Regions from separate parts of the Geobacillus sp. 47C-IIb genome, predicted to be linked through region 2. Evidence: predicted binding sites of a transcription regulator. Region 2 holds the regulator's gene; the other holds the start of a gene.
What was found. The regulator CtsR, encoded in region 2, represses protease genes until heat stress. The targets are predictions, from matches to a motif close to ATGGTCAATAAAGGTCAAACA.
Positions count from the first base shown of each region.

Region 1: the regulator CtsR is predicted to act here: its motif matches at 6,432-6,452, upstream of clpB (ATP-dependent chaperone ClpB).

Region 1 covers NZ_CP061473.1:2,743,618-2,759,798, forward strand. Annotated here, with positions in the region: gene IC804_RS13840 (acetylornithine transaminase) at 1-751, shown strand, start outside; gene IC804_RS13845 (carbamoyl phosphate synthase small subunit) at 844-1,908, shown strand; gene IC804_RS13850 (carbamoyl-phosphate synthase (glutamine-hydrolyzing) large subunit) at 1,901-5,029, shown strand; gene argF (ornithine carbamoyltransferase) at 5,026-5,964, shown strand; gene IC804_RS13860 (YjzC family protein) at 6,178-6,357, shown strand; gene clpB (ATP-dependent chaperone ClpB) at 6,464-9,049, shown strand; gene IC804_RS13870 (TetR/AcrR family transcriptional regulator) at 9,227-9,799, shown strand; gene IC804_RS13875 (MMPL family transporter) at 9,889-12,009, shown strand; gene IC804_RS13880 (YjzD family protein) at 12,092-12,277, opposite strand; gene IC804_RS13885 (alpha/beta fold hydrolase) at 12,412-13,152, shown strand; gene IC804_RS13890 (hypothetical protein) at 13,188-13,436, opposite strand; gene IC804_RS13895 (beta-ketoacyl-ACP synthase III) at 13,718-14,650, shown strand; gene fabF (beta-ketoacyl-ACP synthase II) at 14,688-15,926, shown strand; gene IC804_RS13905 (DUF2268 domain-containing putative Zn-dependent protease) at 16,102-16,181, shown strand, end outside.
Region 2 covers NZ_CP061473.1:2,025,197-2,041,377, forward strand. Annotated here, with positions in the region: rRNA gene IC804_RS10275 (23S ribosomal RNA) at 1-209, shown strand, start outside; rRNA gene rrf (5S ribosomal RNA) at 309-425, shown strand; gene ctsR (transcriptional regulator CtsR) at 711-1,172, shown strand; gene IC804_RS10290 (protein-arginine kinase activator protein McsA) at 1,187-1,735, shown strand; gene IC804_RS10295 (protein-arginine kinase McsB) at 1,740-2,831, shown strand; gene clpC (ATP-dependent protease ATP-binding subunit ClpC) at 2,828-5,263, shown strand; gene radA (DNA repair protein RadA) at 5,338-6,711, shown strand; gene IC804_RS10310 (PIN/TRAM domain-containing protein) at 6,917-8,011, shown strand; gene ispD (2-C-methyl-D-erythritol 4-phosphate cytidylyltransferase) at 8,033-8,719, shown strand; gene ispF (2-C-methyl-D-erythritol 2,4-cyclodiphosphate synthase) at 8,734-9,216, shown strand; gene gltX (glutamate--tRNA ligase) at 9,427-10,896, shown strand; T-box leader at 10,973-11,210, shown strand; gene cysE (serine O-acetyltransferase) at 11,272-11,946, shown strand; gene cysS (cysteine--tRNA ligase) at 11,924-13,327, shown strand; gene IC804_RS10340 (Mini-ribonuclease 3) at 13,331-13,753, shown strand; gene rlmB (23S rRNA (guanosine(2251)-2'-O)-methyltransferase RlmB) at 13,753-14,490, shown strand; gene IC804_RS10350 (NYN domain-containing protein) at 14,494-15,006, shown strand; gene sigH (RNA polymerase sporulation sigma factor SigH) at 15,076-15,726, shown strand; gene rpmG (50S ribosomal protein L33) at 15,833-15,982, shown strand; gene secE (preprotein translocase subunit SecE) at 16,023-16,181, shown strand, end outside.

The DNA of each region.
Region 1 (16,181 bases), 720 kb from region 2:
AGTGCATAGCGGATTTGGTCCATTATTGCCGGAATTTATACACTTGACGTTTAACGATGCGAGCGCGCTCGAGAAAGCGATGAACGATGAGATCGCGGCAGTGATGCTCGAGATCGTTCAAGGAGAAGGTGGTGTCCGCCCGATTGATCCAGTGTTTTTGCAAACAGCTGCCGAGCTATGTCAAAAATACGGTGCGCTCTTGATCATTGACGAAGTACAAACCGGCATCGGTCGGACCGGGAAGCCGTTTGCGTATCAACATTTTGGCATTGAGCCGGATATTATGACGGTCGCCAAAGGACTGGGCAGCGGCATTCCGGTCGGTGCAATGATCGGCAAGGCGTTTTTAAAAGATTCATTCGGCCCTGGAGTGCACGGGTCGACGTTTGGCGGCAACCCGATCGCGATGGCCGCCGCCAAGGCGACACTTGAAGTCGTGTTCGATTCGGCATTTTTACAAGAGGTTCAAGAAAAAGGAAGCTACTTGCTTGGGCGGTTAAACGAGGCGCTCTCCCCGCTTGAAATTGTCAAGGACGTGCGCGGACTCGGACTGCTTGTTGGGGTGGAATGTCAAACGGAAATCGCTCCACTGTTGCCTTTGATTCATGAAAGCCGCTTGCTCGTTTTGCCGGCCGGACCGAAGGTGATCCGACTGTTGCCACCGCTTGTCGTGACGAAAGACGAAATCGATCAAGCAGTGGATATTTTAACGGCAACATTGAAGAATGCCAACGCCTCGGCTGTCTTGTAATCAAATCAGGCAGTTGACGGCTTCATTTTTATTCTTGTTTTTGCATAAAAATTCTCTAACGGTTATAAAAATTAAACGATGAGGTGGCGCTAATGAAAGCGTATTTGCATCTGGCCAGTGGAAAAACGTTCAGCGGTAAGCTTGCCACCCCGCTTGAAAAAAAGGTGAGCGGGGAGATCGTTTTTTTTACCGGTATGACTGGGTATCAGGAAGTGCTGACCGACCCGTCGTATAAAAATCAAATCATCGTCTTTACGTACCCACTGATCGGCAATTACGGCATCAATGATGAAGATTTTGAAAGCAAACGCCCGCATGTGGCAGCGGCCGTCGTCTATGAGGCGAGCAACGAAGGGTTTCATTATGGAGTGAAATACAGCTTGGCTGAATATTTGCGGCACTGGAACATTCCGCTGCTTACTCACGTTGATACGCGCGCCCTTGTCAAAGAAATTCGCATGGAAGGAACGATGATGGCAGAACTAAGCTCGTCGCCCATCCCAGCGGTGATGGATGAAGAGACAACATTTCCTGTGTGCGCCGTGTCGACGAAAAAGATGGAGACGTACGGCCAAGGCGGACCGCATATCGTGCTAATCGATTTCGGTTATAAAAAATCGATTTTACAGTCGCTCGTATCACGCGGCTGCCAAGTAACCGTCGTGCCGCACGATACGGCGCCGGAAGCGATCGATGCGCTTAAACCGGATGGCCTTGTCCTCTCAAACGGCCCCGGAGATCCGAAACAGCTAAGCGTTCGGCTTCCAGCCATTCGCCAGCTTATCGACCGGTATCCAACTTTAGCCATTTGCCTCGGCCATCAGCTTGTTGCCTTGGCGTACGGGGCGGATACGGAAAAGCTTCGCTTCGGGCACCGCGGCGCCAACCAGCCAGTGTGGGATGCTGTAAAACAAAAAGTGATGATCACGTCGCAAAACCATAGTTATGTCGTCAAAGAGAAAAGCCTTGAGGGCAAGCCGTTTGCCATTCGTTTCATCAACATCAACGATGGCTCAGTGGAAGGCATGATCCATCGCGATAAACCAATTTTGTCGGTGCAGTATCATCCGGAAGCTCATCCGGGGCCGCAAGATACCGGCTATATTTTCGATGAATTTTTGCAAACCGTCGCAAAGGGAGAGAAAGTATATGCCTAAAGATTCCTCGCTTCAGTCGATTCTCCTGATTGGGTCGGGGCCGATCGTCATCGGCCAGGCCGCTGAGTTTGACTATTCTGGGACGCAGGCATGCATCGCCTTAAAGGAAGAAGGATACCGTGTCATTTTAGTGAACAACAATCCGGCGACGATCATGACCGATGACGTCCATGCTGATGCTGTGTATTTTGAGCCGCTCACCGTCGACGCGATCGAAGCGATCATCGCCAAAGAGCGTCCGGACGGGCTGCTGGCGACGTTTGGAGGCCAGACCGGGCTCAACTTGGCGTTTCAACTGTATGAAGCCGGGGTGCTCGAAAAATACGGGGTGAGACTGCTCGGAACACCGATTGAAGCGATCAAGCGCGGAGAAGACCGCGAAGCGTTCCGCGCGTTGATGCATGAGCTTGGCGAACCAGTGCCGGAAAGCGAAATTGTGACAAACGTCAAAGAAGCGGTCGCGTTTGCTGAACAAATCGGTTTTCCGATCATTATTCGTCCCGCGTATACGCTCGGCGGGACGGGCGGCGGCATCGCAGAGAATATGAAGCAGTTTATTGCATTGGTAGAAAAAGGGCTAGCGGAAAGCCCGATCCGGCAATGTTTAATTGAGCGGAGCGTCGCTGGATTTAAAGAAATTGAATATGAAGTGATGCGAGATCAGTCAAATACGTGCATTACGGTTTGCAATATGGAAAACGTCGATCCGGTCGGTGTCCATACGGGCGACTCGATCGTCGTCGCGCCGTCGCAGACGCTGACGGACGAAGAGTACCAAATGCTCCGCTCTTCAGCAGTGAAAATCATTTCAGCGTTAGGTATCATCGGCGGCTGCAACATTCAGTTCGCCCTTGATCCAAATAGCAAACAATATTACTTAATCGAGGTGAATCCGCGCGTCAGCCGTTCGTCGGCGCTTGCGTCAAAAGCGACCGGCTACCCGATTGCTCGCATCGCAGCCAAGCTGGCTGTTGGCTATACGCTCGCCGAGCTCATCAACCCGGTGACGAAAACAACGTACGCCAGTTTTGAGCCCGCATTGGATTATGTCGTTGTCAAGTTTCCGCGCCTGCCGTTTGACAAGTTTCCGCATGCCGACCGGAAGCTCGGCACGCAGATGAAAGCCACCGGAGAAGTAATGGCGATCGATCGCAATATGGAACGGGCGTTCCAAAAAGCGGTTCAGTCGCTTGAGGGCAAAAATAATGGATTGTTTTTGTCGGAACTTTCGGCAAAAACGAATGACGAACTAAAACAGCTGCTCGTCAATAAAGACGACCGCCGCTTTTTCGCCATTTTAGAACTGCTTCGTCGCGGTGTGACGGTCGAAACCATTCATGAGTGGACGAAAATTGACCGTTTCTTCCTTTGTACATTTGAACGGCTCGTTGCGCTCGAAAAGCAGGCGGCAGCCGTTACGCTCGATACGATCGATGAAACGATGTTCCGTTTCTTAAAAGAAAAAGGGGCAAGCGATGCTTTTTTGGCCGAAACGTGGAGCGTAACCGAGCTTGAGGTGCGCAACAAGCGGAAAGAACTTGGCATCGTGCCATCATACAAAATGGTCGATACGTGCGCAGCCGAGTTCCATTCGGAAACGGATTATTATTATTCCGCGTATTTCGGCGAAGATGAGCGAAAACAAGCAAGTGGCAAAGAAAAAGTGCTGATCATCGGCGCGGGGCCGATTCGTATTGGCCAAGGGATTGAGTTCGATTACAGCTCCGTCCATAGCGTGTTCGCTTTGCAAAAGGAAGGCTATGAGACGATCATGATCAACAACAACCCGGAAACGGTGTCGACCGATTTTGCCATTGCCGACCGCTTGTATTTTGAGCCGTTGACATTAGAGAGTGTCCTCGATGTCATTGAAGCGGAACAAATCCAACATGTGATCGTTCAATTCGGCGGTCAGACGGCGATCAATTTAGTGAAAGGACTCGAAGAAGCAGGGGTACGGCTGCTTGGTGTCACCTACGATATCATCGATCAGCTTGAAGATCGCGACCGCTTTTACCAGCTGCTTGAAGAGCTCGACATTCCGCATGTGCCCGGTCTGATGGCGAACGATGCTGAAGAGCTCGTAGCCAAAGCGGCGGAGATCGGTTACCCGGTGCTGCTTCGTCCATCTTATGTGATCGGCGGTCGCGGCATGTTTATCATCCGGAGCGAGGCGCAGCTCGCCGCATTGATCGAACAAGGTGAGTTGACATACCCGATTTTGATCGATGCGTATTTGGACGGAAAAGAGGCGGAAGCGGATATCGTGACAGACGGGACGGACATTTTGCTTCCGACGATTATCGAACATGTCGAAAAAGCCGGCGTTCATTCCGGTGACAGCTACGCTTGGCTGCCGGCGCAGACGCTCACCGAGGAAGAAAGAGCCAACATCGTCGACTATGCGAGGCGGATCGCCAAAAAGCTTGGTTTTAAAGGAATCATGAATATTCAATACGTTATTGCTGACGGAAACGTATATGTGCTTGAAGTGAATCCACGCGCCAGCCGGACAGTGCCGATCGTCAGTAAAACGACTGGCGTGCCGCTTGCGCAAATTGCGACAAAGTTATTGCTTGGGAAATCACTTGTCGACATTCCAGGCGGAAAAATGAGCGGATTGACGGTTATGCCATACGTCGTCTTGAAATATCCGGTCTTTTCAACTTACAAGCTGCCAGGAGTTGACCCAACGGTTGGGCCGGAGATGAAGTCAACCGGAGAAGGCATCAGCATTGCCATGACGAAAGAAGAAGCAGCGTACAAGGCGTTTTATGCCTATTTGCAAAAGAAAGCGAATGCGAATGAGCTATATGTTATCGGCGACATCGACGCGGAGCTGGCGGCGGAGATTGAAACGAAACAGCTGAATATCGTTACGGATGTTTCATTTGCCGACTGGGTGAAACGCGACGGAGCGCTGGCAGTGATCGACTTGCGCAAGGAGGAAGGCGAGGCGCCGAAACGGATGGCTGCGTTGTCCCAACAATTACTCGTCTTCACGGAGCGTGAAACGCTCGATCTCTTTTTACAGGCGCTCACTGTAGGTCAGCTCGATGTACAGCCGATCAGCGGTTGGATTAAAAAGAAAAAACAGGCAGAACAGGCGGTGATCGCATGAATACAGTGATGTCATTAAAAGGGAGAGACTTTTTAACGCTTCTTGATTTTTCTACAGAAGAGATTTTTGACTTGCTGGCGTTAGCAGGCGACCTAAAAGCAAAGCAAAAAGCCGGCATGCCGTATACGCCGCTTGCCGGCAAAACGATGGCGATGATTTTTGAAAAACCATCGACGCGCACGCGCGTATCGTTTGAAGTCGGCATGATTCAACTTGGCGGCAGTGCGCTTTATTTAAACAGCAACGACTTGCAGCTCGGTCGCGGTGAAACGATCGCCGATACGGCTCGCGTCCTGTCGCAATACGTCGATGTCATTATGATCCGGACATTTGCCCACCAAAAAGTCGAAGAGTTGGCCGAATACGCATCGATTCCGGTCATCAATGGCTTGACGGACGACGATCATCCGTGCCAGGCACTGGCGGATTTGCTGACGATTTATGAAGTGAAGAAAACGTTCCAAGGTATCAAGCTCGCTTATGTCGGGGATGGCAACAATGTTGCCAACGCACTCTTGGCGGCTGCGGCGAAAGTCGGCATGGATGTGGCCATCGCTTGTCCACCGGGTTATGAGCCGAAGGCAGCTTATGTAGAAGCGGCGCGCCAAATCGGGGAAAAAACAGGCGCGGCGGTCACAGTGACGCACGACCCGCTCGAGGCGGTGGCGGGAGCGGATGCGATTTATACGGACGTCTGGACGAGCATGGGACAGGAGAGTGAGAGCGATGAGCGGCTGCAAGTATTTCAGCCATATCAAGTAAATGAAGCGCTCGTTAAAGCAGCGAAACCGGACTATATATTTTTGCATTGCTTACCAGCCCATCGCGGCGAGGAAGTGACGGCCGGTGTCATGGACGGTCCGAATTCGATGGTCTTTGAACAGGCTGGCAATCGCCTTCACGCACAAAAAGCGATTTTAGTGTCGGTTTTATAATGGAAAGAACGATGTCCTGCCAAGTGTGGCGGGACATCTTTTTTATTCGGGGCGGCGCAACTGATGATTTTCGGAGGTAATGGAACGATTACAGGCGAAGCAACCCACTGTGCTTGCTGTCTCCCGGCTAACAAGCCATCATTTTCCTTCTTATGAATCGTGGCGCAACGGGGAATGATAACAAATGCAATCGAAGCAAGGGGGATGAAACAAATGGGCCAACCGCGCCATTTTAAACCTGGGGATAAAGCGCCGAACAACGGTGTTTACATTGAAATCGGCGAAACAGGTGACAATGTAAAAAATCCGAAAAAGCTGAAACTAAAAGCCGGCGATACGTTCCCGGAAACGTCGAATCATAACCGGCATTGGACATATTTGCGCAAACCTTAATGTGCGAAAAAAGCCATTCCGTTTTGGAGTGGCTTTTGATTTGCCGTGCGCCGTGCAATCCGCTATAATGATTTATAGTCAAAGAAGGTCAAATGGAGGGAACGGCATGGACGCAAGCCGTTTGACAGAAAAACTGCAAGAAGCGCTCATGGCGGCGCAGTCGCTCGCCAAAGAACGCCATCATCAACAGCTTGATGTTGAGCATCTTCTGAGCGCGCTGCTTGAACAAGAAGGTGGCTTGGCGCCGCGGCTGTTGGAACTTTCCGGTGCCGATCGGAACAAGGTAGTCGGTTTTCTAAACGAGCAGCTTCGTCATAAGCCGGAAGTGCACGGGACGGAGGGGCAGCTATACATTGCCCCGGCGTTGGCGCGGCTGCTTGACGAAGCAGAAGCCGAAGCGAAACGAATGCAAGATGAATACGTGTCGGTTGAGCATGTGCTGCTCGCTTTGCCGTCCGGTGCTGAGCATATCGCCCGGCGTCTGGCGTCGTTTGGGTTGACACGTGAAGCGCTGTTGACAGCATTGACAAAAGTAAGGGGGAATCAACGCGTGACAAGTCCGCATCCGGAAGCGACGTATGAGGCGTTGACAAAATATGGGCGCGATTTAGTCGCCGAAGTGAAGGCGGGAAAAATCGACCCGGTGATTGGCCGTGACAGTGAAATTCGTCGCGTGATTCGCATTTTGTCACGGAAAACGAAAAACAATCCAGTGCTGATCGGCGAACCGGGCGTTGGGAAAACGGCCATTGTTGAAGGGCTCGCCCAGCGCATCGTCCGCAAAGACGTTCCGGAAGGGCTGAAAGACAAAACGATTTTCGCGCTTGATATGAGCGCGCTTGTTGCCGGGGCGAAGTTTCGCGGCGAATTTGAGGAGCGGCTGAAGGCGGTACTGAACGAAATCAAAAAAAGCGATGGCCGTATCATTTTGTTTATTGATGAGCTACATACGATTGTTGGTGCCGGTAAGGCAGAAGGGGCGATCGACGCCGGCAATATGTTGAAGCCGATGCTCGCCCGCGGCGAACTGCGCTGCATCGGGGCAACGACGCTGGATGAATATCGACAATATATTGAAAAAGACCCAGCGCTCGAGCGCCGTTTCCAGCAAGTGCTCGTCGAAGAGCCGAGCGTTGAAGATACGATTTCGATTTTGCGTGGATTAAAAGAACGGTACGAAGTGCACCATGGCGTGAAAATTCACGACCGTGCGCTCGTCGCGGCCGCAGTATTGTCTGACCGTTACATTTCCGACCGCTTTTTGCCTGATAAAGCGATTGATTTGGTCGATGAAGCGTGCGCAACGATCCGCACGGAAATGGAATCGATGCCGTCCGAGCTCGATGAGGTGATGCGCCGCGTCATGCAGCTTGAAATCGAAGAGGCTGCCTTAAGCAAAGAAACAGATGAGGCAAGTCGGACACGGCTTGAGGCGCTGCAAAATGAACTTGCTAACTTGCGCGAGAGAGCGAACGCCATGAAAGCAAAATGGCAACAAGAAAAAGAGACGCTCGATCGTGTCCGCCGCGTGCGCGAGGAGCTCGAACGGGCCAAGCGCGAGCTTGAAGAAGCAGAAAACGACTACGATTTAAACAAAGCGGCCGAATTGCGCCATGGACGCATCCCGCAGCTTGAGAAACAACTGAAGCAGCTCGAGCAGGAAGCAAGCGGCCAAGGAGAAGGAAAGCTGTTGCGCGAGGAAGTGACGGAAGAAGAAATCGCCGAAATTGTTTCACGTTGGACCGGCATTCCACTCACCCGCCTTGTGGAAGGGGAAAGAGAGAAGCTGCTCCGTCTCCATGAATTGCTGCACGAGCGGGTCATCGGCCAAGACGAGGCGGTCGAACTTGTCGCTGATGCCGTCTTGCGGGCGAGAGCGGGCATTAAAGACCCGAATCGCCCGATCGGTTCGTTTCTTTTTCTCGGCCCGACCGGTGTCGGCAAAACAGAGCTCGCCAAAACGCTCGCCGAAGCGCTGTTTGACAGCGAAGAGCAGCTAATTCGTCTTGACATGTCCGAGTATATGGAAAAGCATGCCGTTTCCCGCCTGATCGGGGCGCCGCCTGGTTATGTCGGCTACGAGGAAGGCGGTCAGCTGACAGAGGCGGTGCGGCGCAAGCCATATTCCGTTTTGCTGCTTGATGAAATCGAAAAAGCGCACCCGGACGTGTTTAATCTTTTGCTGCAGCTGTTGGATGATGGACGGCTCACTGACTCGCAAGGACGGACCGTCGATTTTAAAAACACGGTCGTCATTATGACGTCTAACATCGGCTCGCCGCTCTTATTAGAAAGCCGCAACGGCGAAATCGAAGAAGAGACACGGAAACAGGTGCTTGATCAACTGCGCGCCCATTTCCGCCCCGAGTTTTTAAACCGGATCGATGATGTCGTCTTGTTTAAGCCGCTGTCAACGAATGAGGTCAAAGGCATCGTCGCTAAGTTTGCCCGCGAGTTGTCGCGTCGTTTGGCCGATCGGCATATTGAGCTCGTGCTGACGGAAGAAGCGAAACAGCATATCGCCGAAGCCGGCTTTGATCCGGTATACGGCGCCCGCCCCTTGAAGCGGTTTATGCAAAAGCAGATTGAAACCCCGCTTGCCAAAGAGTTGATCGCCGGGCGGGTGAAAGATTACAGCACTGTCACGGTCGATGTCGAAAACGGCCAGCTTGTGATCCGTCCGTCCGCGTAAAAACGTTTTTAGGCGAAGGGGCTATATCACTGACGGGAGAGATGGTTTCTTTTGACGGCAACGAAAAATGGTGCGGCGGTCCAAAAGGTGTCCCGATATAGTGTTCGGGGCACCTTTCTTTTCTTTCACCGATCGTCAAGGGTATAATGAAAAGAAAAAAGAAAGGAGAGTGCTTGGTTGGCGCGGGAACGAAAAATTTCGCTGAATGAGCTGTTTGCCCAAACGAAACAACTTCTCCTTGAACACGGATATGAAGGATTTACGTTTGGCTTGCTGGCTGAAAGGCTTGGAGTGGCGCGGAGTGCAATTTATAAATATTTTGAGAACAAAGAGGAATTGATTACTACATATATGGTAAATGAAATGGAAGAAGTGTTCATAAAATTAGAACATATACATGTGTATCCTACCTTTGATGAGCAATTTCGTTTTCTGCTCGATTTCATCTTATATCATAATGATCTTCATGAAATGATTTCGATTGGAAAACGAATTCCAGAAAACCATCCAAAAGTGCAGGAAAATAAACAGCGTCTCGCCCAGTTTCACAAGAGAATGTATGAAGAGCTAGAGCATTTAATCAAACGGGGAAAACAGGAAGGGAAAATAAAGCCGCACCTTCCGAACCAAGTAATTCTTGGTTATATTTTTCAGTCAGTCTCTGTTCCTCATTTTCCCGGCATCTCTCTTGCTGAATGGGTGGAAAGCATTAGGGAGATCATTATGTACGGGGTCATGAATAGAAATTGACAGTTATGTCACTTTCCCATTATCATTAAGTTGTATTTAAAGTGACAAGTTTGTCACTTTTGTTGATCAAACGAAATGGAGGATGAGTAATGAATCGATGGTTGCAGACGGTGACAGACCGGGTAACGACGAAAAAAGGAATGTGGTGGACACTAGTCGTATGGTTTATTGTCACTGTTGTGTTGGCCGTTGCGGCGCCGAGTGTAAAAGATTATGAAGTATCGAGCATTGAATCACTGCCGGAAGATGTACAGTCGATGGTGGCGCAAAAGAAAATCGATCAATACTTTGCGAATAGCGACGGCATCCCTGCGATTTTTGTTTTTCGTTCTGATGACGAGCCGATTTCAACAGAAGAATTGCAGCGTTTGTTGGCCGATATTGAGAAAAACCACCAAGAAGCACTTGAACAGCTTGTTCCAATTGCTTCCCTCCCACCGCAAGCCGCAGCACGGTTTTTTGCTGAAGATGGGAAAATCGCGGTTGTTCCAGCGATTTATCAGTCTTCATTGGAATCGAAAGAAATTCGCACGATCAATGACGATATTCAGAAACTCGTCCATAGCGAAAGCGATGTAAAGCTTTATATTACTGGTCCGGCTGGCATCGCGGCGGATACGCTGGAATTGTTTTCGCGCGCCGATGTTGTGCTCATGCTCTCAACAGTTGGACTGATTCTAGTGCTGCTGATCATCATTTACCGCTCACCACTATTGGCGCTCATTCCGCTTGTTGTCGCTGCGTTTGTGTATGAAGTAGTCGTGCAGCTGCTCGGGCTGTTAGGGCGAGGAGGACTTGTCATCTCCAACCAAACGGTTTCGATTATGTCCATTTTGCTGTTCGCTGCGATTACGGATTACTCATTGTTTATCTTTTCCCGCTACCGGGAGGAGCTGAAACGGTACGAGAACAAGTGGGAGGCGATGAAGCAGGCGATGCGCGAGACCGGGCTGCCTGTCCTGTTTTCAGGGGGCACCGTATTGGCAGCGATGCTCGTGTTGTTTTTCGCCAAGCTAGGGGATTATCGAAATTTTGCCCCGACGTTTGCTCTCACGATGGCCATCATCATGATTGCTTCGGTCACGCTGATCCCGGCTTTGTTCACGTTGTTCGGACGTAAAGCGTTTTGGCCGAACATTCCGCGTGTCGGTGATGCCAAAGAGAAAGGAATGCGGACATTTTGGGAAAAAGTTGGTCGGTTTGTCGTTCGCAAGCCGCGTCTGACCGTGGCTCTCATCAGCTTGCTCCTTGTGGTGATGGCTGCTCATACGTCAGCATTGCGCTATGAGTATGATCTAATCAAATCATTCCCGGAAGATATGCCGTCGCGCCAAGGATACGAATTGCTCGAGAAGCATTTTGCTAAAGGAGAGTTGGCGCCAACAACGGTCTTGTTTGAGGGGAAAAATGCCTTGACGCCACAACAAATGAAAGAGTTGCAGGAACAACTCGAGAAACAGCCGCTTGTCAGTGAGGTGCGTCCGGCCGGCACAGCGGATGATGGACGTGTGGTCTCGTTTACACTTACATTTCGGGAAAACCCATACGATGTCAAAACGATTGATGCGTTAGACCGGATCATCGATCGGAAGGAAACGATCATCAAACAAAGCGGGCTTGATGGACGACTTTATTTCGCCGGAGAGACGGCAGCGAAAGTGGATGAGCGGGTCGTAAACAACCGCGATATGGTTGTCATTGTCACGTTGGAGACACTTCTTATTTTCCTTCTGCTCATTGGGTTGACAAAGTCCGTAAAACGATCGCTGTATATGATCGGAACGATTCTCGTTTCGTTCGCGGCGGCACTTGGTCTTGGCATTTGGTTGACGGATTTGTTGTTTGATATCAAAACTGTCAGCGACCGTGTGCCGATTTATGCGTTTGTGTTTTTAGTGGCGCTTGGTATTGACTACAATATTATACTCGTGTCGCGCTTCCAAGAAGAGTGGAGAACTCATTCCGTCAACGGGGCGGTCGAACGAGCGGTAGCCCATACTGGCGGCGTCATTTCTTCCGCTGGCCTCATTTTGGCGGCGACGTTTGCCGTGTTGATGACTCAGCCTGTACAACTGTTGTTTGTGTTCGGTTTCCTCGTGGCCATCGGTATTTTACTTGATACGTTTCTTATTCGCGGGATGCTGCTGCCCGGGCTTATTGTCTGGATAGAGAACGGACGGCAGCGAAACGTTCAAACGGGCAACGAATAATGTACAAAAGAACGGACATAAAAACAACGCCTTGGAGTTTTAACAGCTCCAAGGCGTTGTTATTGATCAAAGGTTTTCTAGATTAATGATGGTGCCCGGCTGGCTCGTCCGGAATCAAGGCTGCTACTACAACGATCAAAATCGTAGCGACGACACTGATGATCGCGCCGGTCGTAAAATCATAGCTAATGCCTTGCATCGAGCCCATAACATAGGTCGCCATTTGCACGAGCAAAAACGTCCAGAAAAATGTCCAAAACAGGCGCATCTTGTTTCCTCCTATCTTCGCATCATTTCTTCCCTTATCTTATCACAATTTGTTCATTTAGGCATATACCCGGACGTTTTTTTTCGTCGGGCATATCGTATACTGTACAATTATGTATCGCCAAACAAGGGTGAATGGAAACGATGGCAGGACAACAACGGTTTTTCCAACTTGATGGGCAATGGTGCATCGTTCACGTGCCGGAGCGCCCGAACGGGTTTGCCCTTTTTTTAATGGGGGACGGCGATCATTTCGTGAACGAACAGACGAGTTTTTGGCTCGAGCATCCGGGGCGGCGCCAGTGGCTGGAGGAGTGGCTTGAACGTGGGTATACGGTGTTTTACTCTCATTTGTACGGCCGGCATTGGGGAAGCCCAAAAGCAGTCCGGCTGGCGCGTCAGCTTATCTACTCAGTACTGAAAAGCGAAATTGTCAACAAGCGCATTTATATCGTTGCCGAAGGAATGGGCGCACTTGTCGCCTCGCAGCTGCTTGGCGCCATGCCAAGGCAAATCCGCGCCGTCGCCATGATCAACCCTTGCCTTGATGTACGTGCGCAGCTCAGCTATGCGCAGGAACATTCGTTGATGTATCGACGGATGGTGAAAGAAATCGCGCTTGCCTATGGCATGAAGGAAGAAGAGGTGCCGGAGGCTGTTCCGTCCCTTTTTCTCAGCCCTCATGATGTTCCGGTGACGATTTGGCAGCTCGCCGGTGTGAGCGAATATCCGTCCGCACTGCACAGCCGCAAATACGAACAATGGATGAAAACGATGAACGATCGAGTGCGCGTCGTTTATCATTTACTGGAAAGGCGGCGCCAGCTGGCAGCGCAAATCGGACAATTTTTTCGCCAGTACAATGAGCTCCCGTAAACAACGAAGGCAGACGCATCGCTTGGTTGCGTCTGCTATTTTTTTATGAAATCGACGAGTGAAGAGATCTTTTTGACAAGCGGTTTTAACTGTTGCAAAGAGTCCGTCAGCACGCTGACATTTTCAAACAGTTTCATAAAATCAATGTTTGGCAGCGGGAGCGGATCTGTCTCCTCCCGCTCTTCCCGCCGGTCGGTTTGGCGTGGGGGGAACGGGCCGAACATGAGGCGAGAGAAGCGATCATGCGGCTCGCGATGCTGTTCTGGTGTTGGATTGTTCGCCATGTAGCGTCCTCCCTTTCGTACCATCTTTACTTGTCATTGTATTGTATGAGCGGAAATGAAAAACGGTTTGGACAAATGCCTTTAAGTACAGAGAAGCGCCTGAATTCTCTTTGCTTTTCTTTCAAGGGGATCTCCGCTTTTCTATTGCGCACATGCGCTCTTTCCGATAAAATTAGTACCAAGTAATAATAATTGGTTATGTGGATTGATTGTATATTGGGAATTACGCTGTATTCAAAAGGATTTTCGGTTATTTTGCAAGGAAAAAGGAGATGAGTAGCATGGGAGCAGGAATTATCGGCGTTGGTTACTATGCACCGGAAAAGGTGTTGACAAACGCTGACTTGGAAAAAATGATGGACACATCAGATGAATGGATTCGAACGCGCACGGGGATTGAAGAACGGCGCATCGCTCCAGATGAGATGGATACATCTGACATGGCGTATTTTGCTGCTGAGAAGGCGCTCGCTCACGCGGGCATTTCCGCGAAAGACATTGATTTGATTTTGGTAGCTACCGTTACTCCGGACCGCCCGTTCCCGTCTGTTGCGTGCATGTTGCAAGAGCGCCTCGGTGCTGTCAACGCTGCAGCGTTGGACATTAGCGCTGCCTGCGCCGGGTTTATGTATGGGGTCGTGACGGCGAGCCAATTCATTGACAATGGTGCATACAAGTATATATTGGTAGTAGGCGCGGAAAAACTATCAAAAATTATTGACTGGACCGACCGGAATACGGCAGTGCTGTTTGGCGATGGCGCCGGGGCGGTCGTCATGGGGCCGGTGTCACCCGGACGCGGCATTTTATCCTTTGAATTAGGCGCTGACGGAACGGGAGGAAAACATTTATATCAAGACGAATATATCATCATGAACGGCCGTGAAGTGTTTAAGTTCGCTGTCCGGCAAATGGGAGAGTCAAGCTTGAATGTGCTCGAAAAAGCTGGCCTATCGAAAAATGATGTTGACTTTCTGATTCCCCACCAGGCGAACATTCGCATTATGGAGGCAGCCAGACAGAGGCTCGAGCTGCCGGAAGAGAAAATGTCAACAACGATTCGCCGATACGGCAATACGTCAGCCGCGTCCATTCCAATTTCACTCGCTGAGGAATTTGAAGCGGGGAAAATTAAAGATGATGATGTCATCGTCATGGTTGGATTCGGCGGCGGGCTGACGTGGGGTGCGATCGCCTTGCGCTGGGGCCGCTAACAACTTTTAGATTATCGGAAAAAGGAGAGACGAAGCGATGGAAAAAAGACGAGTTGTCGTGACCGGGATGGGGGCTGTCACCCCACTCGGCAATGACGTCGAAACAACATGGAAAAACATCATTGCCGGTCAGTCTGGCATCGATATTGTCACTCGTGTCAATCCCGACGATTTTCCAGCGAAAGTGGCGGCGGAAGTCAAAGATTTTGACCCGACGGTGTTTATGGATCGCCGCGAGGCACGGAAGATGGATCGTTTTACACAATACGCCGTGGCCGCAGCGCTTATGGCGGTGAAAGACGCCAATCTGGAAATCAATGAACAAAACGCTGAACGAGTCGGTGTCTGGATCGGATCTGGTATCGGCGGGATGGAGACGTTTGAGCAACAGTTTGAAACTTTCCAGAAACGCGGCTACCGTCGGGTGAGCCCGTTTTTCGTGCCGATGATGATTCCGGATATGGCGGCTGGACAAGTGTCGATCATTCTCGGGGCAAAGGGAATCAATTCGTGCACAGTCACTGCTTGCGCGACTGGAGCCAATTCGATCGGCGACGCGTTTAAAGTCATTCAGCGCGGTGATGCCGACGTGATGATCACTGGCGGAGCCGAAGCGCCGATTACGACAATGTCGTTTGCCGGCTTTTGTGCGAACACAGCGCTCTCGACGAATCCAGATCCGAAAACGGCAAGCCGCCCGTTTGATAAAAACCGTGACGGATTTGTCATGGGCGAAGGAGCAGGCATCATCGTTCTTGAAGAGTTGGAGCACGCGTTGCGTCGCGGAGCGCCGATTTATGCCGAAATTGTTGGCTACGGCGCCACCGGAGATGCTTACCATATTACGGCGCCGGCGCCGGGCGGTGAAGGGGGCGTGCGGGCGATGCGCCAAGCGCTCCATGACGCTGGCTTGCAGCCGGAGGAGATCGACTATATTAATGCCCACGGCACAAGCACAGAGTACAATGATAAGTATGAGACGTTTGCCATTAAAGAAGTGTTCGGTGATCATGCGTATAAGCTCGCCGTCAGCTCAACGAAGTCGATGACCGGCCACTTGCTTGGGGCGACCGGTGCGGTGGAAGCTATTTTCTCGGTGTTGACGATTCGCGATGGTATCATTCCGCCGACGATCAACTACGAAACGCCAGATCCGGAATGCGATCTTGACTATGTGCCGAATGAAGCACGCAAGCAAGAAGTGCGCGCAGTCTTAAGCAACTCATTTGGATTTGGCGGCCATAACGCGACATTGATTTTCAAAAAATATGTGTGACGAACGGAAATGAGAGCCTTCGGTTGAACGAAGCTGCCCCCGTTAGGCATAACTAACGAGCGGCAGTTCGTTCAAAGCGAGGCTCTTTTTTGATTGGCGCATCCCGCTCTGTTTCCGCCTTTGTTCACCGTCTTTTCTTCTCCAACATAATGTAAGAGGGAGGGGAGGAGAGACGATGGGACTGTTCCCAACTGACCGGTGGCTCGAACAAGACCAGGGGGATCCGCTTCGGCTATGCGCACGGTTGGTTCCGTT
Region 2 (16,181 bases):
CAGTTGTCCCGCCAGGGGCACCGCTGGGTAGCTATGTGCGGAAGGGATAAGCGCTGAAAGCATCTAAGCGTGAAGCCCCCCTCAAGATGAGATTTCCCATCGCGTTAGGCGAGTAAGATCCCTCGAAGATGACGAGGTCGATAGGTCCGAGGTGGAAGCGTGGCGACACGTGGAGCTGACGGATACTAATCGATCGAGGGCTTAACCTAGAAAAGTGGCGGCCGGAGCTAGACAGTACGAAAAGCGGAGGCTTCTTCCCACTAAACGGTTATCTAGTTTTGAGGGAATGATCCCACAACTTCATATTGCCTAGTGGTGATAGCGGAGAGGAAACACCCGTTCCCATCCCGAACACGGAAGTTAAGCTCTCCAGCGCCGATGGTAGTTGGGGCCAGCGCCCCTGCAAGAGTAGGTCGCTGCTAGGCCAAACAAAAAGCACGTCTTTTTCATTAGGAAAAAAGGCGTGCTTTTTCGTTTATCAGCTGCCTGATGTTTCGTCAGCCAAAAAAACGGATATTCTATAGTTAGTTTGACTTCTCCGGTAACTCTTGCAATTTTTCGTAATACATTATATAGTAAAAACAAGGTCAAATATAGTCAAAGTCAACAAGAAGGCGATGATGCCGGTTTCTCCCTATAGGTCTTCTAGTACAAGATGGCAGCTGGTTTCATCGCTAAGCAGGTTGATTGTGAGGAAGGTGGGAGGTAGAGTGCCAAACATTTCCGACATTATTGAGCAATATTTAAAGCAAGTACTCAATATGAGCGACCAAGATATCGTTGAAATTAAACGGAGCGAGATTGCGAATAAATTTCAATGTGTCCCATCGCAAATTAACTATGTCATTAATACGAGGTTTACTCTTGAGAGAGGGTATATCGTCGAGAGTAAGCGCGGTGGCGGCGGGTATATCCGCATTATGAAAGTGAAGACGAAAAGTGAGGCTCATCTTATTGACCAACTGCTTGAGCTCGTTGGCCATCGCATTAGCCAATCGAATGCTGAAGATGTAGTAAAACGTCTTGTTGAAGAAAAGGTAATTTCGGAGCGGGAAGCGAAAATAATGTTAAGCGTGATGGATCGCTCTGTCTTATACATTGGCTTGCCTGAGCGTGATGAATTGCGGGCGCGCATGTTAAAGGCGATGTTGACGTCGCTGAAGTATAAGTAGGGGAGGGGGAAGCGTTGATTTGCCAAGAATGCAAGCAGCGACCAGCAACGATGCACTTTACGAAAATTGTCAACGGTGAAAAAACGGAATTCCATCTTTGTGAACAATGCTCCAAAGAGCATGGCCACATGTTTATGCTCTACGGTAATGATGACTTTTCGCTCAATAACTTGTTAGCAGGACTGCTCAATTTTCAAGCTCCAATGAAAGAGATGACGGCCAATGCGTTTCCAAATCCCGATTTGCTTCAATGTGAGACATGCAAAATGACGTATCATCAGTTCACGCAAATCGGACGATTCGGCTGCGCTGACTGTTACCGGACGTTTGCCCGCTACTTGCCGCCGATTTTGAAACGGCTTCATAGCGGAAATAACGCCCATTCAGGGAAAATTCCGAAGCGGAAAGGCGGCGTTCTCCATTTACGCAAGCAACTTGCTGTGCTGAAGCAAAAGCTCCAAGAGCTAGTCGCCCGTGAGGAATTTGAACGGGCAGCCGAAGTGCGCGACCAAATCCGCTCTTTAGAGGATGAACTTCGCCAACGCGGAGAGGGGGATATGTAGCGGTATGTCGTTTGAGAAGTTTTTCAATACGGCGGTCAGCGCTTGGATGAGCCAAGAAGGACCCGATTCGGACATTGTTTTGAGCAGTCGCATCCGGTTAGCTCGCAATATTGTTGATTTCCGCTTTCCAACGCTGTTTAGCAGCGAGGAGGCAATGCAAATCGTTGCTCTGTTTGAGCGGACGTTTGCCTACCGTTCATACGGGGGGGCAGGCCGTTTTGAGCTGTTGAAAATGTCGGAGCTTCAACCGATTGAAAAACGGGTATTAGTAGAAAAGCACTTAATTAGCCCACATTTGGCGGAAGACTCTCCATTTGGTGCCTGTCTGCTCTCAGAAAATGAGGAAATTAGCATTATGATCAATGAAGAGGATCATATCCGCATCCAATGCTTATTTCCAGGGCTGCAGCTTGCTGAGGCGCTTGAGGCGGCGAGCGAATTGGACGACTGGATTGAAGGACATGTCAACTATGCTTTCGATGAGCGGCTTGGTTACTTAACAAGTTGCCCTACAAATGTTGGGACAGGACTTCGGGCGTCTGTGATGATGCATCTTCCGGCGCTCGTATTGACTCAACAGATCAACCGCATTATCCCTGCCATCAATCAGCTCGGGCTTGTCGTCCGTGGGACATACGGGGAAGGAAGCGAGGCGTTGGGTAATATTTTCCAGATTTCTAACCAGCTCACGCTTGGAAAGTCGGAGGAGGACATTATCGCTGATTTGCATACGATCGTCCAACAGCTGATTGCCCAAGAAAGAGCGGCCCGTCAGGCATTAGTGAAAACTTTGGGCATACAATTAGAAGACAAGGTGTTCCGCTCATACGGCATATTGGCTAACTGCCGCGTCATCGAGTCGAAAGAAGCGGCGCAATGTTTGTCAGATGTGCGTTTAGGGATCGATTTAGGATATATCAAAAACGTCTCGCGCAACATCTTAAATGAGCTAATGATTTTGACGCAGCCAGGTTTTTTACAGCAATATGCTGGTGGGGCACTCCGCCCCGAGGAACGGGATGTCCGCCGGGCGGCATTAATTCGGGAACGCTTAAAGATGGAAGAACGAAGAAAGATGGAGGGTGATGAACGATGATGTTCGGCAGATTTACGGAACGGGCGCAAAAGGTATTGGCGTTGGCACAGGAAGAAGCCATTCGCCTTGGCCATAACAATATTGGCACAGAGCACATTTTGCTCGGGTTGATCCGCGAAGGAGAAGGAATCGCCGCTAAAGCGCTTATGGCGCTTGGCCTTGGTCCAGATAAAATTCAGAAAGAAGTGGAATCGCTCATTGGCCGCGGGAACGAGGTATCACATACGATTCACTACACACCGCGGGCGAAGAAAGTGATCGAGCTGTCAATGGATGAAGCGCGGAAGCTCGGTCATTCGTACGTCGGCACGGAACATATTTTGCTTGGATTGATCCGCGAGGGCGAAGGAGTGGCCGCCCGCGTGTTAAACAACTTAGGGGTGAGCTTGAACAAGGCGCGCCAACAAGTATTGCAGCTGCTCGGCAGCAATGAATCAGTATCGGGCCATGGTGGTGGAGGTGCCTCGCATGTAAACACGCCGACGCTTGACAGCCTCGCCCGTGATTTAACGGCGATCGCCCGTGAAGGGCGGCTTGATCCGGTCATTGGCCGGAGCAAAGAAATCCAGCGCGTTATTGAAGTGTTGAGCCGACGGACGAAAAACAACCCGGTGCTGATCGGTGAACCGGGTGTCGGGAAAACAGCGATCGCCGAAGGATTGGCTCAACAAATTGTCAATAACGAGGTGCCGGAAACGTTGCGCGACAAGCGGGTCATGACGCTCGATATGGGTACAGTTGTGGCCGGGACGAAATACCGTGGCGAGTTTGAGGATCGGTTGAAAAAAGTGATGGATGAGATTCGCCAAGCAGGCAACATCATTTTGTTCATCGATGAGCTCCATACGCTAATCGGCGCTGGCGGAGCCGAAGGAGCGATCGATGCATCGAACATTTTAAAACCAGCGTTGGCACGTGGCGAACTGCAATGCATTGGAGCGACGACGCTTGATGAGTATCGGAAATATATCGAGAAAGATGCCGCGCTTGAGCGCCGTTTCCAGCCGATTCATGTCGATGAGCCAACTGTGGAAGAATCGATCCAAATTTTAAAAGGGCTGCGCGACCGTTATGAAGCGCACCATCGCGTCTCGATTTCCGATGAGGCGATCGTGCAGGCGGTCAAACTGTCGGACCGTTACATTACCGACCGTTTTCTGCCGGATAAAGCGATCGACTTAATTGATGAAGCTTGCTCAAAAGTGCGCCTCCGCTCGTTCACGGCGCCGCCGAAACTGAAAGAGCTGGAGCAAAAGCTCGAGGAAGTGCGGAAAGAAAAAGACGCGGCCGTACAAAGCCAAGAGTTTGAAAAAGCAGCCTCGTTGCGTGATATGGAACAACGGTTGCGCGAAGAGCTCGAGGAAACAAAACGGGCATGGAAAGAAAAGCAAGGTCAAGAAAATTCTGAGGTGACAGTTGAAGATATTGCTGCAGTTGTCTCAAGTTGGACCGGCATTCCGGTATCGAAACTCGCTGAGACGGAAACGGAGCGGTTGCTCAAGCTTGAAGAAATTTTGCATGCGCGCGTTGTCGGCCAAGACGAGGCGGTCAAAGCGGTTGCAAAAGCCGTGCGCCGTGCCCGGGCCGGTTTGAAAGACCCGAAACGCCCGATCGGTTCGTTTATTTTCCTCGGTCCGACAGGTGTCGGGAAAACAGAATTGGCCCGTGCATTGGCAGAAGCCATGTTTGGCGATGAAGACGCCCTGATCCGCATCGATATGTCCGAGTATATGGAAAAACACTCGACATCGCGGCTCATCGGTTCGCCGCCAGGGTATGTCGGCTACGAAGAAGGCGGCCAGCTGACAGAAAAAGTGCGTCGCAAGCCGTACTCGGTCGTTCTGTTGGATGAAATGGAAAAAGCGCACCCAGACGTATTTAACATTTTGCTGCAAGTATTAGAAGACGGGCGGTTGACTGACTCGAAAGGGCGGACAGTCGACTTCCGCAATACGATTATCATTATGACGTCCAATGTTGGTGCTGATGCGCTGAAACGGAACAAGTACGTCGGCTTTAATATTCAAGATGGGAACCAACAATATAAGGACATGAAAAGCAAAGTGATGGATGAACTGAAAAAAGCGTTCCGTCCGGAGTTTTTGAACCGGATCGACGAAATCATCGTCTTCCATTCACTTGAAAAAGACCATCTGAAACAAATTGTCCGCTTGATGGCTGATACGCTTGTGAAGCGGCTGAAGGAACAAGATATCGATCTTGAACTGACTGAAGCAGCGATTGAGAAAATTGCTGCCGAAGGGTTTGATCTGGAATACGGTGCCCGTCCGCTGCGCCGCGCCTTGCAAAAACATATTGAAGACCGTTTGTCCGAAGAATTATTAAAAGGCACGATCGCCAAAGGTCAAAAAGTTGCTGTCGATGTGAAAGATGGAGAATTTGTCGTGTTGTCGAAACAGGCGGTCGTGTAAAGGAAAAAGGTATGCGGCAGCTTGCTGCCCATACCTTATTTTATATGGAACATGTTGCAGAAAGGGTTAGACGGATGGCGAAAAAGAAAACAAAATTTGTTTGCCAAGAATGCGGGTATGAATCAGCGAAATGGCTCGGTCGTTGCCCGGGCTGCCAAACGTGGAACTCGTTCGTTGAAGAAATCGAGCGGACAAAACCGGCTGTGCGCGGGGCGTTTCTTCATTCGGAACCATCGGGGCCAGCCAAACCAATTCCGATTACGGCTGTTACGGCAGCACAAGAGCCACGCATTGAAACGAAAAGTGTGGAGCTCAATCGGGTGCTTGGCGGAGGAATCGTCAAAGGATCGCTCGTCTTAATCGGCGGTGATCCGGGTATTGGCAAATCGACGTTATTGCTGCAGACATCGGCACAGCTCGCTGCGGCCGGACATACGGTATTGTATATATCCGGTGAAGAGTCGGTGAAGCAAGTGAAGCTGCGCGCTGGGCGTCTTCACGCTGAGTCTCATCAACTGTATGTGTTAGCAGAGGCGGATTTGGAATACATTGTAACAGCAATTGAAACGATTCAGCCTGCTTGTGTGATTGTCGATTCCATTCAGACGATGTACCGAACGGATATTACATCGGCGCCGGGCAGTGTTGCCCAAGTGCGCGAGTGCACCGCTGAGCTAATGAAAATCGCCAAGACGAAAGGCATTGCCATTTTCATTGTTGGCCATGTGACCAAAGAAGGGGCGATCGCCGGGCCGCGCCTGCTTGAGCATATGGTTGATACCGTTCTTTATTTTGAAGGGGAGCGGCATCATACGTACCGCATTTTGCGGGCGGTGAAAAACCGCTTCGGTTCAACGAATGAAATCGGTATTTTTGAAATGCGTGACATCGGGCTGCGCGAAGTAGAAAATCCGTCGGAAGTGTTTTTGGAAGAACGGTCGCGCGGGGCGGCCGGCTCGACAGTTGTCGCGGCAATGGAGGGGACGCGTCCGGTGCTTGTTGAAATTCAGGCGCTCGTTTCGCCAACGAGTTTCGGCAACCCGCGACGGATGGCGACCGGCCTTGATCATAATCGCGTATCGCTGTTAATGGCTGTGCTCGAAAAGCGGGTCGGGCTCCTGTTGCAAAACCAGGATGCTTACTTGAAAGTGGCAGGTGGAGTAAAGCTTGATGAACCGGCAATCGATTTGGCGGTCGCCGTCAGCATTGCCTCGAGCTTCCGCGACCGGCCGACAAATCCAGCCGATGTCATTATCGGCGAAGTCGGCTTGACCGGGGAAGTGCGCCGCGTTTCCCGCATTGAACAGCGCGTGCAAGAAGCCGTCAAATTAGGCTTTTCACGGGTCATTGTACCAAAAAACAATTTGACTGGTTGGCAGCCGCCTGCAGGCGTCAATGTGATCGGTGTTTCGCATGTGGCCGAGGCGCTTGAGCATACGATGTTATAAACGATGTGAAAGGATCGAACCTTTTTGTCTTGCAGACGTAAAACATATAGTGAGAACCGAAGTGAATCGGGCGCTATACCGACACCCACCGCTTATGATTACAAGTAGATGTCAAATGTTCAAAAATGGTTAAAAATTGCTTTCCAATTGGTTTCAAACATTGGAAATTGTTTATAATGTTAGATAGGGAGGTGAAGATGAGCCGATGGTCAAACGTATTGTACAACTATTTTTTCTTGCGGTGGGCGGAACGTTGGGAGCCATGTTTTTGCCCGATTTGCTTGAGCTGTTGAATGTAAGCGGCGTGTCGCTTGTCAATAATTCATACACGCTGGCGGTGTTAGGCGCAGTGGTTTTCTTTTTGCTGACGTTTTGGCTTGTCGATTATGTCGTCGATATGATCCGTTGGGCTGAGGAAACGTTGGTCAAGGCGCCGGTCGCTGATGTGTTATTTGGCAGCCTTGGGCTGATTTTTGGTCTTATTATCGCATTTTTAGTCGTTATGCCGTTGCAGTCGTTTCACATTCAAGTGTTGAATACAGTGTTACCGATTTTTTTAACTGTGCTGCTTGGCTATTTAGGATTTCGCGTTGGTTTAAAGAAACGGAATGAGCTGATGAACTTATTTTCTCTTTCCAATCGAATGACGAAGAAAAAAGGTGGAGAAGTCGAAAACGAAGCGTCTAAAGGCGGAGCAGTGAAAATTTTAGACACAAGCGTCATCATTGATGGGCGGATTGCGGACATCTGCCAAACCGGATTTCTTGAAGGACCGCTTGTCATTCCCCGCTTTGTGCTAGAGGAGCTCCAGCATATCGCTGATTCTTCCGACGTACTGAAGCGAAACCGCGGTCGCCGTGGCTTAGATATTTTAAACCGCATCCAAAAAGAGATGGCGATGAAGGTGGAAATTCACGAAGCGGATTTCAGTGATGTGCAGGAAGTCGATAGCAAGCTCGTTAAACTGGCGAAACAGCTTCAAGGAGTTGTCGTTACGAACGATTTTAATTTAAACAAAGTGTGTGAACTGCAAAATGTGCGCGTCCTCAATATTAACGACTTAGCAAACGCTGTTAAACCGGTCGTGCTGCCGGGTGAAGAGCTGAATGTGCACGTCATCAAAGACGGGAAAGAGCATAACCAGGGTGTCGCCTATTTGGACGATGGGACGATGATCGTCGTCGAAGATGGCAAAGAATATATCGGCAAACGGGTTGACGTCTTGGTCACGAGCGTGTTACAAACATCTGCGGGGAGAATGATTTTTGCCAAACTAAAACTGCTGCAAAAGGCGCTGTAAAAAGAACAGGGGAAACGTCTAATGAATTACGAAGCGATCGTATTAGCGGCCGGACAAGGAAAACGGATGAACGCCGGCATGAACAAGCAATTTATTGAACTTGGCGGCGAGCCGCTCATTGTCCGAACGCTGAAAGTGTTCGATGGTGATGAGCGATGCAACGGCATTGTGCTTGTCGTCAATCCAACTGAGCGAGGCCAGTTCGAACAACTTTTCGAGCGCTACCGCATTCGAAAAGTAGTGGCATTCGCCGATGGTGGACAGGAGCGGCAGCATAGTGTTTATAACGGGCTGCAGGCGCTGAGGAGTGGGGAGATTGTCCTCATTCACGACGGTGCCCGCCCGTTTGTGCGTATCGGGCATTTGCATGAGCTGGCGGATGCCGCTGTTCAATATGGGGCGGCTATTCCAGCAGTGAGGGTAAAAGACACGATCAAAAAAGTGGACGGTTTGTTTGTCGAACAGACGATTGATCGTTCCAGCTTGTGGGCGGTGCAAACGCCACAAGCTTTTCGTCTGTCTTTGATCATGGAAGCGCATGAAGAGGCGAAAAAAGCCGGTTACCTCGGCACAGATGATGCCAGCCTTGTTGAGCGGCTCGGCAGGCCGGTGAAAATCTTAGAAGGGGACTACCGCAATATTAAGCTGACAACTCCGGAGGACCTTTTATTTGCTGAGGCGATTTTAGCAAGCCGCATCGCAGAGTAGATGGGGGTGAAGAGATGTTTCGCATTGGACAAGGGTTTGACGTCCATCAATTCGTTGAAGGGCGTCCGCTCATCATTGGGGGCGTACATATTCCGTATGAGAAAGGGCTGCTTGGCCATTCCGATGCCGATGTGCTGCTTCACGCGGTAGCGGATGCATGCCTTGGAGCGATTGGCGCTGGCGATATTGGCCGGCATTTTCCGGATACGGATCCGCGCTATAAAGACGCTGATTCAGCCGAGTTGCTTGCTCACGTATGGTCGCTCGTCCGGCAAGAAGGGTATGTGTTAGTGAACGCAGACTGCACCATTATCGCACAAAAGCCGAAGATGGCGCCGTACATTGAGGAGATGAAGACGGTGATCGCCCGGTTGCTCGAAGTCGAACGTTCGCAAGTCAATGTGAAGGCGACAACGACAGAAAAGCTTGGGTTCACTGGGCGCGAAGAAGGCATTGCTGCTCAAGTGGTTGTGTTGCTGCAAAAGAGCGAGGCATAATGTTTGGCTTTGTTATGATCGCTTGAGAAGCAGCGGTACAACGGGAAGCATTTCGTTCTCCGTTTTTTTGCTGGGGGACGTTTACGTGTTGTGCGGAAGAGTCCGGTGTCAGCGGCATGGTGCCGTTAAGGTGAGCCTTCCGTTTTGAACTTTGCCACGATAAACGGTACAATAATAGCACAAGCTTTGATGGAATTGGAGGTTTGGACGATGGCAAAAAACGTGCGCGTGCGCTATGCGCCGAGCCCGACTGGCCATTTGCATATCGGTGGGGCACGGACAGCGCTGTTTAACTATTTGTTTGCCCGCCATTACGGCGGAAAAATGATCGTCCGCATCGAAGATACGGATATTGAACGGAACGTTGAAGGCGGCGAAGAGTCGCAGCTTGAAAACTTAAAATGGCTTGGCATCGATTATGACGAATCGATTGATAAGGACGGCGGATATGGGCCGTATCGTCAGACGGAACGGCTCGATATCTATCGGAAGTATGTGAACGAGCTGCTTGAACAAGGGCATGCGTATAAATGTTTTTGTACACCGGAAGAGCTCGAGCGGGAACGTGAGGAGCAACGGGCGGCAGGTATTGCTGCTCCGCAATACAGCGGCAAATGCCGCCATTTAACGCCGGAGCAAGTTGCCGAGCTTGAAGCACAAGGAAAACCGTATACGATCCGCTTGAAAGTGCCGGAAGGGAAAACGTATGAAGTAGATGATTTAGTGCGCGGTAAAGTGACGTTTGAATCGAAAGACATCGGCGATTGGGTCATTGTGAAGGCGAACGGTATTCCGACGTACAACTTTGCCGTTGTCATTGATGACCATTTGATGGAAATCAGCCATGTGTTCCGCGGTGAGGAGCATTTATCCAACACGCCGAAACAGCTAATGGTGTACGAATATTTCGGTTGGGAGCCACCGCAATTCGCCCATATGACATTGATTGTCAACGAGCAGCGGAAAAAGCTATCCAAGCGCGATGAATCGATTATCCAGTTCGTGTCGCAATATAAAGAGCTCGGCTATTTGCCGGAGGCGATGTTCAACTTTTTCGCCCTTCTTGGCTGGTCGCCGGAAGGAGAAGAAGAAATTTTTACGAAGGACGAGCTCATCCGCATTTTTGATGTCGCCCGGCTGTCGAAATCGCCGTCGATGTTTGATACGAAAAAGCTGACATGGATGAACAACCAATATATCAAAAAGCTGGATCTCGACAGGCTTGTCGAGCTGGCGTTGCCGCATTTAGTGAAAGCCGGACGCCTGCCGGCAGATATGAGTGATGAGCAGCGGCAATGGGCACGCGATTTGATTGCCTTGTACCAAGAGCAAATGAGCTACGGTGCGGAGATCGTTTCGCTGTCCGAGCTGTTCTTTAAAGAAGAAGTCGAATACGAAGACGAAGCCCGCCAAGTGCTCGCCGAAGAACAAGTACCGGATGTGCTCTCCGCCTTTTTGGCGAATGTGCGTGAGCTTGAGCCGTTTACGGCGGATGAGATTAAAGCAGCGATCAAAGCAGTGCAAAAATCGACAGGGCAAAAAGGCAAGAAGCTGTTTATGCCGATTCGCGCCGCAGTGACTGGGCAAACACACGGACCGGAACTGCCGTTTGCCATCCAACTGCTTGGCAAACAAAAGGTGATTGAACGGCTCGAACGGGCACTGCATGAAAAATTTTAATCAGTCTTTTATGCACGTTTGTTTTGTAGCTGTGGTATAATAATAAAAAGTTTTTGGCTGAACAAGTACACATCATGACAAAGCGTTGACGAGGAGAAGTAGGAGACATCGGCATTCCAGAGAGAACCGCCTTGGCTGGGAGCGGTTTATGCCCGGTGTTGTCTGAAATGCGCCTCGGAGTCTCCTTTCGAACCGGAACAGAGACGTTCTGCAGTAGAGGGGAGCGGAGTATCTCCGTTATCAGACTCAAAGTGAGCGAAACAGCGCATCCGTTTCGCTAAACAGAGTGGAACCGCGCCAAAAGCGTCTCTGTGTCTTCGGCACAGAGACGCTTTTTATTCATCTATATTGACAATAGAATGGAGGGAGGATGCTATGTTTAAAACATTAAAAGAAGACATCGAAGTGATTTTCGATCAAGATCCGGCAGCAAGAAGCTATTTGGAAGTCATTTTAACGTATTCCGGCTTGCATGCCATCTGGGCACACCGGATCGCCCATGCGCTTTACAAACGGAAATTTTTCTTTCTTGCCCGTTTGATTTCGCAAATTAGCCGCTTTTTCACTGGCATTGAAATACATCCAGGCGCAAAAATCGGCCGCCGCTTTTTCATCGATCATGGCATGGGAGTGGTGATTGGTGAGACGTGCGAAATTGGCGACAACGTCACCGTCTATCAAGGGGTTACATTAGGCGGGACGGGGAAAGAAAAAGGGAAACGCCATCCGACGATTAAAGACAACTGTTTGATCGCTGCCGGGGCGAAAGTGCTCGGTTCGATTACAATTGGGGAAAATTCCAAAATTGGCGCTGGGTCGGTTGTGTTAAAAGATGTGCCGCCCAACTCAACGGTTGTCGGCATCCCTGGCCGTGTTGTGGTGCGCGACGGGGTAAAAGTGAAAAAAGATTTAAATCATACCGATTTGCCGGACCCGATCGCGGACCGATTCCGGGAGCTTGAGGCTGAAATCGCCCGGCTGCAAAGCGAGCTTGAGGCATTGAAACAACATGAAAGGAAGAGCGAATATGAGCAGTATCCGACTTTATAATACGTTGACGCGAAAAAAGGAAACGTTTGAGCCGCTCGAACCGAACAAAGTGAAAATGTATGTATGTGGCCCGACGGTCTATAATTATATTCATATCGGCAATGCTCGCGCCGCTATCGTCTTTGATACGATCCGCCGTTATTTAGAGTTCCGCGGTTATGATGTGACGTATGTATCCAACTTTACTGATGTCGACGACAAGCTAATCAGGGCGGCCCGCGAGCTTGGTGAGAGCGTGCCGGCGATCGCCGAGCGGTTTATTGAGGCGTATTTTGAGGACATTGAGGCGCTCGGCTGCAAAAAAGCAGATATCCATCCGCGCGTGACGGAAAATATCGAAACGATTATCGAATTCATTCAAGCGCTCATTGACAAAGGCTATGCGTACGAAGTCGATGGTGACGTATACTATCGGACGCGCAAGTTTGATGGCTACGGCAAATTGTCGCATCAGTCGATCGATGAGCTACAAGCGGGGGCGCGCATCGAAGTTGGGGAAAAGAAAGATGATCCACTCGATTTTGCTCTTTGGAAAGCAGCGAAAGAAGGAGAGATTTCTTGGGACAGCCCATGGGGGAAAGGGCGGCCCGGTTGGCATATCGAATGTTCAGCGATGGCGCGCAAATATTTAGGAGATACGATCGACATTCATGCTGGCGGCCAAGACTTAACGTTTCCACACCATGAAAACGAAATTGCCCAATCGGAAGCACTGACCGGCAAACCGTTTGCGAAATATTGGCTGCACAATGGGTATTTAAATATTAACAATGAAAAAATGTCCAAGTCGCTTGGCAACTTTGTACTTGTTCACGATATCATCCGGCAGATTGACCCACAAGTGTTGCGTTTCTTTATGCTGTCGGTGCACTATCGCCACCCGATCAACTATAGCGAGGAGCTGCTTGAGAGCGCTCGGCGTGGTCTCGAACGCTTGAGGACAGCATACGGTAATTTGCAGCACCGGCTTGGGGCGAGCACGAACTTAACCGATAACGACGGCGAGTGGCTTTCGCGCCTCGCGGATATCCGCGCCTCGTTCATTCGTGAAATGGACGATGATTTCAACACAGCAAACGGCATTGCGGTCTTGTTCGAGCTCGCCAAACAAGCGAACTTGTATTTGCAGGAGAAAACGACATCCGAGAATGTCATTCACGCGTTTTTGCGCGAATTTGAGCAGCTGATGGATGTACTCGGCCTTACTTTGAAACAAGAGGAGTTGCTTGACGAAGAAATTGAGGCGCTGATCCGCCAGCGCAATGAAGCGCGGAAAAATCGTGACTTTGCCTTAGCCGACCGCATCCGCGACGAGTTGAAAGCAAAAAATATCATTTTGGAAGATACGCCGCAAGGGACGAGATGGAAACGGGGATCGTAAACGATGGCACAGTTTGAAATCATCCATGATGTGAAACAATTAAATGGCTTGGCGCTCGCCTATATTGGCGACGCCGTTTACGAGGTGTATGTGCGCCGCCATTTGCTTGCGACTGGTAACGTTCGGCCGCATGAGCTGCATCGGCGGGCGATCCGCTATGTGTCGGCGCGGGCGCAGGCGAAAGTCATTTTAGCTTTGCTTGATGAAGACGCGCTGACCGATGAGGAGAAAGCCATCGTCCGCCGCGGCCGCAATGCCAAATCTGGCACGACTCCGAAAAACACGGATGTTCAGACGTATCGGCATAGTACAGCGTTTGAAGCGTTAATCGGGTACCATTTTTTAAGGAATGATGAGAAGCGAGTCGATGAGCTGATCGGCCGTTCATTTGCCATTATTGAAAGGGAAGAAAGGGCGTTGGAATGATGGAGTACATTATCGGCAGAAATCCGGTTATTGAAGCGCTCAAATCCGGGCGCGACATCAATAAAATTTGGATCGCCGAAGGGGCACATCGTCACGCCGTCGAGCCCGTCCTCGACTGGGCGAAGCGGCGGGGGGTGATCGTCCAATATGTCCCGAAGCGCAAGCTCGACCAAATGGCTGAAGGGGCGCACCAAGGAGTTATCGCCCAAGTGGCGGCGTACCGCTACTATGAGGTGGATGACTTATTCGCCCGCGCCGCTGAACGCGGCGAGGCGCCGTTTTTCCTCGTGTTGGACGAGCTTGAGGATCCACATAATTTAGGGGCCATCATGCGTACAGCCGATGCGGTCGGGGCTCATGGTGTCATCATCCCGAAGCGGCGTTCAGTCGGGCTGACGCCAACGGTCGCAAAGGCGTCAACTGGAGCGATTGAGCACATTCCGGTTGCGCGTGTGACGAACTTGGCACGGACGATCGACGAGTTGAAGGAGCGGGGAGTTTGGGTGGCCGGAACCGACGCAGCTGCCAAAGATGATTACCGTTCACTTGACGGTACGATGCCGTTGGCGCTTGTGATTGGCAGTGAGGGCAAAGGCATTAGCCGTTTAGTGCTCGAAAAGTGTGATTTTTTATTCCGGCTGCCGATGCGCGGTCATGTCACCTCGCTCAACGCTTCCGTTGCCGCCAGCCTACTTATGTATGAGGTGTACCGGAAGCGGTATCCATTAGGGGAATAGCTGATGAACATTTTGATTGTTGACGGCTATAACATCATTGGGGCATGGCCGGTGCTGCGCCAGTTAAAAGAAGAGGGCGATCTAGCTGCAGCAAGGGATTTGCTGATTGATAAAATGGCTGATTACAAAGGGTTTACTGGGGATCATGTCATGATCGTGTTTGACGCCCATCTCGTGCCAGGGAATGAGAAAAAATATAAAAATTACGATGTTGACGTTATTTTTACAAAGGAAAATGAGACGGCCGATGAACGGATTGAACGGTTGGCAAAAACGTTAATGAACGCGCGCACAAAGGTATATGTAGCGACATCTGATTATACTGAGCAATGGACAGTGTTTAGCCAAGGTGCCCTGCGCAAATCGGCACGCGAACTGCTGTACGAAATCGAGGCGGTTGAGCGGGATATTTCCAAAAAACTGAAGGAGATCAAGCAGCACACCCCCATCTCGAAAATGCCGCTCAATGATCGAGTTGCCGAAATTTTTGAAAAATGGAGAAGAGGGCAAAAATGAGCGGTTGACGCTGTAAAAATTTGTACTGTATAATAAATATTAGCGATTGATGCGGTCGGGGGGATCAGCGTGGGGGAATGCTTCAGAGTAGACAATGTCAGAGACTACCAAAAGTTGGATGATGAACAACTTGTCGCACTCGTTCATCAAGGGGATGGGGAAGCGCTTGATTTTTTAATTCACAAATACCAAAACTTTGTGCGCGCCAAAGCCCGCTCGTATTTTTTAGTCGGAGCCGATCGGGAAGATATTGTGCAGGAAGGGATGATCGGGCTGTATAAGGCAGTCCGCGATTTTAAAGGGGACAAGCTCTCCTCATTTAAAGCGTTTGCAGAGCTTTGTATCACAAGGCAAATGATCACCGCTATTAAAACAGCGACCCGCCAAAAACATATCCCGCTCAACTCTTACGTTTCTTTAGACAAGCCCATTTACGATGACGAATCAGACCGGACGCTCATGGATGTGTTGTCCGGTACACAAGCGACGGATCCGGAAGAATTGATTGTCAACCGCGAGGAAGTCGACGATATTGAGCTGAAGATGGCGGAGCTGCTAAGCGATCTAGAGCGGAAAGTGCTTGCCTTATATTTAGATGGGCGCTCGTACCAAGAAATTTCGGAAGAGTTGAACCGCCATGTCAAATCGATCGACAACGCTTTGCAACGTGTGAAGCGGAAGCTCGAGAAATATTTGGAATATCGGGAGATTAGCTTATAAGCAGCGTACCATCCTGAGGCAAAGGAAGACCAAAAGATAGCATTGACAGCAGAAACATGGGTATGATAAATTTTTATGGACATCCTGCGGAAACGGTGAAATGTTTATGCGCCAAAAAGTAACCCTGGCTTGCGAGCAGTGCGGAAGCCGAAATTATACAACGACAAAACAGATGGGCCGCCTCGGTGAGCGCCTGACGGCCAACAAATTTTGCTCAGTATGCAACAAACATACCGTCCATCGCGAAACGAAATGAGCGGTGGCGACAGTTTTGAGCAATCGTGGAGGTACGAGTGATGCAGCGAGTAACCAACTTTTTTAAAGAGGTCGTACGCGAACTGAAAAAGGTAAGTTGGCCAAACCGGAAGGAGTTAGTCAACTATACGGCGGTTGTGTTGGCCACGGTGGCGTTTTTCACCGTCTTTTTTGCCGTTATCGATCTCGGAATTTCACAG